2 regions of the Achromobacter sp. 01N37 genome follow, and region 1 is predicted to be linked to the other one. Evidence: riboswitches for the same ligand, from Rfam matches in the RefSeq annotation. Region 1 holds a riboswitch; the other holds the start of a gene.
What was found. Region 1 has a riboswitch for glycine ahead of gcvT (glycine cleavage system aminomethyltransferase GcvT). Riboswitches for the same ligand answer to the same signal wherever they lie in the genome.
Positions count from the first base shown of each region.

Region 2: another riboswitch for glycine. It lies ahead of AC1DSJ_RS05875 (D-amino acid dehydrogenase); the one in region 1 lies ahead of gcvT (glycine cleavage system aminomethyltransferase GcvT).

Region 1 is NZ_JBFTRX010000006.1:118,612-122,872, reverse strand. It holds gene AC1DSJ_RS16080 (ZIP family metal transporter) at 1-749, shown strand, start outside; glycine riboswitch at 809-908, shown strand; glycine riboswitch at 943-1,066, shown strand; gene gcvT (glycine cleavage system aminomethyltransferase GcvT) at 1,157-2,257, shown strand; gene gcvH (glycine cleavage system protein GcvH) at 2,358-2,735, shown strand; gene gcvP (aminomethyl-transferring glycine dehydrogenase) at 2,811-4,261, shown strand, end outside.
Region 2 is NZ_JBFTRX010000002.1:582,183-586,443, forward strand. It holds gene AC1DSJ_RS05865 (M23 family metallopeptidase) at 1-134, shown strand, start outside; gene AC1DSJ_RS05870 (SMI1/KNR4 family protein) at 159-761, shown strand; gene AC1DSJ_RS05875 (D-amino acid dehydrogenase) at 905-2,134, opposite strand; glycine riboswitch at 2,175-2,274, opposite strand; glycine riboswitch at 2,275-2,365, opposite strand; gene ampC (class C beta-lactamase) at 2,472-3,632, shown strand; gene AC1DSJ_RS05885 (3-hydroxybutyryl-CoA dehydrogenase) at 3,797-4,261, opposite strand, start outside.

The sequences.
Region 1 (4,261 bases):
TAGGGGGGCTGGTCGCCGCTGGCGCGACCGCGCTGGGCACCTTGCCCATTCTTTTCGCCCGCACCATTCCGCAGAAAGTCCAGGACAGCATGTTCGGCTTCGGGGCGGGCGTGATGCTGGCGGCCAGCGCGTTTTCGCTGGTGGCCCCCGGTATTGCCGCCGCCGAAACGCAAGGTATGGGGCCGTGGGGCGCGGGGCTTACGGTGGGCGCCGCCATCTTGCTGGGCGCGGGCGTGCTGCTGATCATGGACCGCACCCTGCCGCACGAACACTTCATCAAGGGCCGGGAAGGCATCGAGGCGCACCGGCTGCGCCGCACCTGGCTGTTCGTGTTTGCGATCACCTTGCACAACCTGCCCGAAGGCTTGGCGATTGGCGTGGGGTATGCGGGCAGCGACCCCGTGCGCGGCACCGCATTGGCCACGGGTATCGCCATTCAGGACATTCCCGAAGGGCTGGTGGTGGCGGTGGCGCTGCTGGCGGCCGGCTACAAACGCGCGTTCGCCGTGGCGCTGGGCATGTTGTCGGGGCTGGTTGAACCGCTGGGCGCCGTGCTGGGGGCGGCCATCGTGGGGTTTTCGGCGACCATGCTGCCATGGGGCCTGGGCTTTGCCGCGGGGGCCATGTTGTTTGTCATCAGCCACGAAATCATTCCCGAATCCCATCGCAAGGGGCACGAGGTCTACGCCACTTGCGGGCTGATGTTGGGCTTTGTTTTGATGATGCTGCTGGATACCGCGCTGGGGTAGCCCGCTTGATTTTTCGGTTTTCGGCGCAAGGCTTTCGTTGTATGCTTTCGCCGCTGTCATGCATGTTTGCGGGAGAGAGCGGCTGTTTCCACGAATCAGCCGCCGCCGAAGGCGCAATTCGCCCAGAATCGCTCAGGTAACCGATACCGCACATGCTTGCCCCGTCCCGGTTTTTCACCGTGTGGATGCGGCAAAACAGTACTCTGGAGAGACCTGGCGCCGACCCTCGAACAAGGGACATATCGCGCAGCCCAGGCGCCGAAGGTGCAAACCCGCCACGCGGGGCAACTCTCAGGCAAAAGGACAGAGGGGCGGAAGATTCAGCCGTAGCCGTGCGGGCGCAGTCCGCTTGTCACGACCGGCATTCCGTAACCCTGGCAAAGATTGCCGTCCCGGAGTTTCCGCGCATGTCCGCAACCCTCAAACGCACCCCGCTGGCCGAAGAACATATCGCCTCCGGCGCCCGAATGGTCGATTTCGGCGGCTGGGATATGCCCTTGGCCTACGGCTCGCAGCTCGAGGAGCACCACGCGGTGCGCCAGGACGCCGGCATGTTCGATGTGTCGCACATGCTGAACGTTGACGTAACCGGCCCCGACGCCTTCGCCTTCCTGCAACGCCTGGTCGCCAATGACGTGTCCAAGCTGACCGTGCCCGGCAAGGCCTTGTACAGCTGCATGCTGAACCCGCAAGGCGGCGTCATCGACGACCTGATCATCTATTTCTTCGCCGCCGACGAATGGCGCGTGGTGGTCAACGCCGGCACGGCCGACAAAGACATCGCCTGGATGCAGCGTGTGAAGCAGGCCGGTCAATTTGACGTCACCATCGCCGCGCGCCGCGATCTGGCCATGGTGGCCGTGCAAGGCCCCAACGCCCGCGCCAAGGTCTGGGCCGCGCGCCCGGCATGGCAAGCCGCCACCGAAGCGCTGACGCCGTTCGTCGCAGCCCGCGTCGACGGCGACACGCTCGTGGCCCGCACCGGCTACACCGGCGAAGACGGCTTTGAAATCGTTTTGCCCGCAGCCGAAGTCGTGCAGCTGTGGCGCGACCTGGTTGCGCAAGGCGTGCGTCCGGCGGGCCTGGGCGCGCGCGATACGCTGCGCCTGGAAGCCGGCATGAACCTGTACGGCCAAGACATGGACGAGCTGACCCAGCCCGATCAAGCCGGCCTGACCTGGACCGTGTCGCTGAAGAACGCCGAGCGCCGTTTCATCGGCCGCGACGCCCTTGAACAATTCGCCACCCCCGCCACCTTCATCGGCCTGAAGCTGCAAGAGCGCGGCGTGATGCGCGCCCACATGGCCGTGCGCACGCCGGCCGGCACGGGCGAACTCACCAGCGGCACCATGTCGCCCACGCTGGGCGTGTCGATCGGCTTTGCCCGCCTGCCGCAAGGCGTGCGTCCGGGCGATACCGTCGAGGTCGACATCCGTGGCAAATGGGTGCCCGCCCTGGTCTGCAAGCTGCCTTTCGTCCGTAACGGCAAAGCCGTCGAACACTCGTAAACTCGAAGCTTCGCGCGAGCCGCCTGCCCGTTCCGGGCACGCGCCGCCCGCGCGAGGCGCGCAACACCATTCATCTACCCGCATTCCCTCAGGAGTTCCCATGAGTCTGCCCACCGATCGCAAGTACACCTCGTCCCACGAATGGGTCAAAGCTGAAGGCGACGTGTTCGTCGTCGGCATCACCGACACCGCCCAGGATCAATTGGGCGATCTGGTCTTCGTTGGCGACGTGAAGGTTGGCGCCAAGTTGAACGCGGGCGAAACCGCCGGCGTGGTCGAGTCCGTCAAGGCCGCATCCGACATCTACGCACCCGTCGCTGGCGAAATCGTCGCCTTCAACGAAGAGCTGGAAAACAACCCCAACCTGATCAACGAATCGGCCTTCACCGCCTGGATCTTCAAGATCAAGCCGGTCAACGCCGCGGATGCCGACAAGCTGTTGGACGCTGCCGGCTACGAAGCTGTCGCCAACGGCTAAGCCGTTTCGAGGCTGGCCCGCCGCCCGTATGGCGCGCCAGCCTCGCAACCTGCATCACCACCCCGAGATTCCCCCATGTCGCGCGCCCTAGACACCCATACCGACTTCATTCCCCGCCACATCGGCCCTTCTGACGCCGACCAGGCCGCCATGCTCAAGGTCATTGGCAGCTCCAGCCTGGACGCCCTGATCGAAGAAGTCGTGCCCCCGAAGATCCGCAGCCAGGCCCCGCTGGCGCTGCCGCCCTCGCGCAGCGAAACCGACGTGCTGGCCGAGCTGAAGCAGATCGCGGGCCGCAACAAGGTCTTCCGCAATTACATCGGCCAGGGTTACTACGGCACGCAGACGCCCAACGTCGTGCTGCGCAACATTCTTGAGAATCCCGCCTGGTACACGGCCTACACGCCGTATCAGCCGGAAATCTCGCAGGGCCGTCTTGAAGCCCTGCTGAACTACCAGACCATGGTCGCCGACCTGACCGGGCTGGACATCTCCAACGCCTCGCTGCTGGACGAAAGCACTGCCGCCGCCGAAGCCATGACGCTGGCCCGCCGTGGCGCCAAGTCGCAAAGCCCGGTGTTCTTCATCTCGCGCCATGTGCATCCGCAGACCATCGAAGTCGTGCGTACGCGCGCCGAAGGCCTGGACATCGAGATCACCGTCGGCGACGAAGCCGAAGGCCTGCCCGAGTGCTTTGGCGTGCTGCTGCAATACCCGCACAGCACCGGTTCCGTGTCCGACTACCGCAAGCTGGCGGAAGCCGCCCACGCGCAAGGCGCGGTCGTCGCGTGCGCCACCGACCTGCTGGCGCTGGCCCTGTTGGCCGCCCCGGGCGAGTGGGGCGCCGACATCGCCATCGGTTCGGCCCAGCGCTTTGGCGTGCCGTTCGGTTTTGGCGGCCCGCACGCGGGCTTCATGGCCTGCAAGGACGCCTTCAAGCGCAACATGGCCGGCCGTCTGGTCGGCGTGTCGAAAGACGCGCAAGGCAACCCGGCGATGCGTCTGGCGCTGCAAACGCGCGAACAGCACATCCGCCGCGAGAAGGCCACGTCCAACATCTGCACGGCGCAAGTGCTGCTGGCCGTGATGGCGGGCATGTACGCCGTGTGGCACGGCCCGGCCGGCATCCGCCGCATTGCCGAGCGCGTGCAGCGCAGCACCGCCATCCTGCGCGCCGAACTGGTGAAGCTGGGCGTGAAGGTCGTGAACAACACGTTCTTCGACACGCTGCTGCTGGAAACCGGCCCCGCCACCCCGGCCATCCTGACCGCCGCCGAGTGCGAACACATCAACCTGCGCCGTGTTGACGGCGCGCGCCTGGCCGTGTCGCTGGACGAAACCGTGACCGTCGCCGACCTGCAAGCGCTGGTCAACGTGTTCGCCGCCGGCCTGGAGCGTGATGATGTCGAACTCGACATTGACGCCCTGGACGCCGCCGCCGCCAGCGGTATCCCCGCATCGGTTGCCCGCGAAAGCGCCATCCTGAAGCACCCGGTGTTCTCCAGCGTGCAATCCGAAACCGACAT
Region 2 (4,261 bases), on a different contig from region 1:
TGGGCAATACCGGCAACGCCAAGGGCACACCGCCGCATTTGCACTATGGAATCTATGACGGCGGGGCAATCAACCCCTATGACTTACTGATGGCGGCCCCTTCGGTTTCTCGCACCGTTACCGAGCGGCGATAATCCCCGGCATTCGTTTTCCCGCATTTGCCCATTGCCGCCATGATTTCCATTCCCAAGATCCGAGAACAATTTTCCCTGTTCGGCGAACTGCGCCCGCAACCCCGCAGCGCATGGACCGGCGATATTCCCTTGCCTGAATCATTGGCTGACTTCTACGAGCAGATCGGCCCCTGGGGCGAGACCTATCACGAGAACGTCGGCCCGGTGGGCATCACGCTGTCAGAGACCGCAATCAGTTTTCCGCCGTTGCATCGCCTGTGGACGCTGCAAGCCGGTTATCGATGGGATGCGTCAAACGGCCAGCGCGTAGCCGATTGGCGGGATGAATGGCTGGTGATCGCAGATATGAACGCCGACCCGTTCATTCTGGATACTCAAACCGGACAGATACTGTTCGCGCGCCATGGCGCGGGGTCTTGGACCACCGATGAATTTGCGCCTGACCTGCTGACGTTCGCGGCGGCAGCGGCTGCGATTGGCGTCGTGTTTCATGACGCCGATGAAGACTTGCGGGACGATGATTGGGAACTAAAGCCGAAGTATCGGGAGGCGGCGATTCGTGAAGCTGCCAAGGTGCTTGGGAATGGTGATGAGGCTGAATCGTTTTTCGAGACCTTGCAGGGGTAAGGCTTTTTGCCCGTGCACGAATTGACCCGGCGTGGTCAGCGCGTTGAAACCCGCGGAAGGTGAAATGCCTTCCGCGGGCCCATCGTGCGAAGCGCAACGATCTTGTCCTCTGCGCTTCTCGGCTTACCGCAATCCCCCCTTCCTCACCCCACCGGCAGCGCACGCCCCACGCTCGCCGCCAGCATCTGCGCCGTTGCTGCCGACAGCGTCCACCCCAAATGCCCGTGTCCGGTGTTGTAGAACACGCCGGGCCGTTTGCCGGGGCCGACGCGCGGCATCATGTTGGGGGTCATGGGGCGCAGGCCGCACCAGGGCACCACGCGGGACGTCTTCACGTTGGGGAAGTGCTTGCGGGTCCAGTCGATCAGGGGTTGGACGCGTTCGGCGCGGATGTCCATGTTGAAGCCGTTGAATTCCGCCGTGCCGGCCACGCGGAAGCGGTCGCCCAGGCGGCTGGTGACGATTTTTGCGGCTTCGTCCAGCAGGCTGACGCGCGGCGCGGCGGCCTGGCTTTCTGCGTCGTCCAGGTGGACGCTGATGGAATAGCCCTTGACCGGATAGATGTTCAGCGAATCACCCAGTTGCTGGGCGAATTTGCGGCTGGCGGCGCCCGCGCAGACGACGATGGCGTGGGCTTCGTGTTGTTCGCGTTGTGTGCCGCCGTTGCGCAGGATGTCGAGCACGTACGGCCGGCTGTCGCGGCTGATGTTGTCGATGTCGGCGTCTTGCACGAAGGTGACGCCCCGGCGTTCGCAGGCGGCGGCCAGGCCGCGCGTGAATTTGTGGATGTCGCCGGTGGCGTCGGATGGCGTGTAGAAGCCGCCGTAGCAACCGGTTTGCAGGGTGGGTTCGATGTCTCGCGCTTCGCTGCTGGACACCGCGTAGCGTTCAAGCCCGCCCGCTTCCAGCAATGCATTCGAACGGCGCGCGGTGTCGAAACTAGCGGCGTCGTGATAGATGTGCAGGATGCCCCGGCGTTCCAGGTCGAAATCGATGCCTTCTGCATCGGCCATGTCGAACAGGTGTTGGCGCGCTTCGATGGCCAGGCGGGTGGTGGCGATGGTGTTGTCGCGGTAGTTCGGGATTTGCGCCATGAACTGCGCCAGCCACGAATACTTGTGCCAGCTGAACTTGGGGTTGAGCAGCAGCGGGGCGTTCTTGCGCAACATCCAGCGCAATCCTTTCAGGATGGTGGCGGTGCTGTTCCAGACTTCGGCGTTGCTGGCCGATAGCTGCCCGCCGTTGGCGTAGGACGTTTCCATGGCGGGGTAGCGCTGGCGGTCGTAGACGGTGACGTCGTAACCCAGTTTGGACAAGGCATAGGCGGACGTGACGCCGGTGATACCGGCGCCAATGATGGCGATGCGGGGCATGATGGCTCCAGACGGTGTGGCAGCGGCCCATCTAGGCCGCAGCACCCCATCTGTCTCTGTACCTGAGAGCTTCACCCGCAGCGCTGACGGCGGCGGGTTCCCCTTCGGTGGGCGCGCACGGCGCCTCTCTCCAGATTGTCTAGACTCGCGCAGTCCTGTTGCCTGAGAGTTTCCGGGGCGGTTGCTCCGTCGGCGCTGGCCGCAAGGGCCAGTCTCTTCTACGCGGTTTTAAAACGACGGAGTAGAGAATAGCCAAGTTTCTGTCGCATTTGATTCAGGGTTAGTACTATGTTGCCGGCGGCGCGCGTAGCTGTCTGATCAAAATAGGACGAAAAGAATGAGCTTTCCCGCGATGCGACGCACGATGTTGTTGGCATTGGCCGTTTTGTCATCGATGGCGTCTGTTCCGCCCGCGATGGCGGCGCCCTCCGAGACCGACCAAAAGATCGATGCCGCAGCGCAGGCGCTGATGCAGGAACACGGCGTGCCGGGCCTGGTGATTGCCATTACCCGCGACGGCCTCCACGAATTTCACCAGTACGGCGTGGCGTCGCGTCAGACAAAGGCGAAGGTCAGCCCCGACACGTTGTTTGAAGTGGGCTCGATCAGCAAGACCTACACGGCGACCTTGGCTACCTACGCAGAAGCGCTGGGCAAGCTGTCGCTGGGCGATAGCCCGGCGCGTTTCGTTCCCGCGTTGCAGGGCTCGGCATTCGCCAAACTGAACCTGATTCATCTGGGTACGCACACGGGTGGCGGCTTTCCGTTGCAGGTGCCGGACGCGGTGCGCAATGACGCGCAGTTGATGGATTACTTGAAAGCCTGGACCCCGCAGTACGCCGCAGGCACCTACCGCACTTATGCGAATCCCAGCATCGGCATGCTGGGCGTGGTGGCGGCCAAAAGCCTGGATCAGCCGTTCACGCAGGCCATGGAAAAGACGCTGTTTCCGCTGCTGGGCTTGTCGCACACCTACATCGACGTGCCGGCGGCAAAGATGGGCGATTACGCGCAGGGCTACAACAAGCAGGATGCGCCCGTGCGCGTGAACCCGGGCGTGCTGGCGGCCGAGGCGTATGGCGTGAAGACGAGCGCGCGTGACTTGATCCGCTTTGTGGATGCGAACATGAACGCCGCGGGCAATGATGCCATTCATCGCGCGATTCGCCAGACGCATGTCGGGTACTACCGCGTGGGCGACATGACGCAAGACTTGGCGTGGGAACAGTTGGCGTATCCCGCCACGCTGGACGCGCTGCTGGCGGCCAACGCGGGTACGTTGAACAGCCGGAGCCACCCGGTCACCGCAATGACGCCGCCGTCCGCGCCGCGCGATGATGTGTGGATCAACAAGACGGGGTCGACCAACGGTTTCGGCGGTTACGTGGCGTTCGTGCCGGCCAGAAAGGTCGGGGTGGTGATTCTGGCCAACAAGAACTATCCGAACGAAGCGCGTGTGCGGCTGGCGTATCAGATTCTGGAGGAATTGATCCGCTAAGCGCCGTCCGCGACCTGCGACCTGCGACCTGCGACCTGCGACCTGCCACCTGCGACCTGCGAACCGCGACCTGCGACCTGCGAACCGCGACCTGCGAACCGCGAACTGCGATCCGCGATTCGCCAACCGCCAACCGCCAACCGCCAACCGCCAACCGCCAACCGCTAACTGCCGGTCCGGTTCGAACCGGCGGCAGCCTTCGCCGCATCAAAGCGCGGCAGCAGTCCCATCACCTCCAGCCGTTTGCACAATTCGCCCAGGCGTTTCAGCTTGTAGGCATCCACGTCCTCCCCGGCGTAGTCGTAAAAGCCCTGGCCATCGCGCAGCCCGTTACGCCCTTGTTCCATGTTGCGGGCGATGACATCCGGCGCGGCGAAGCGCGGGCCGATTTCGGCGGACAGGTAGCGCGATGCGTAGTAGAGGATGTCGCCGCCGCCCCAATCAATGAATTCCAGCAGGCCCAGCACCGAGAAGCGCAGGCCGAAACCCAGCCGCACGGCGGTGTCGATATCTTCGGCGCTGGCCACGCCTTCCTCGACCATGCGGGCGGCTTCGTTCATCGCCAAGGCCTGAATGCGCGGCACGATGTAGCCCGCGGCGGGGGCGCATTGCACGGGCACCTTGCCGGC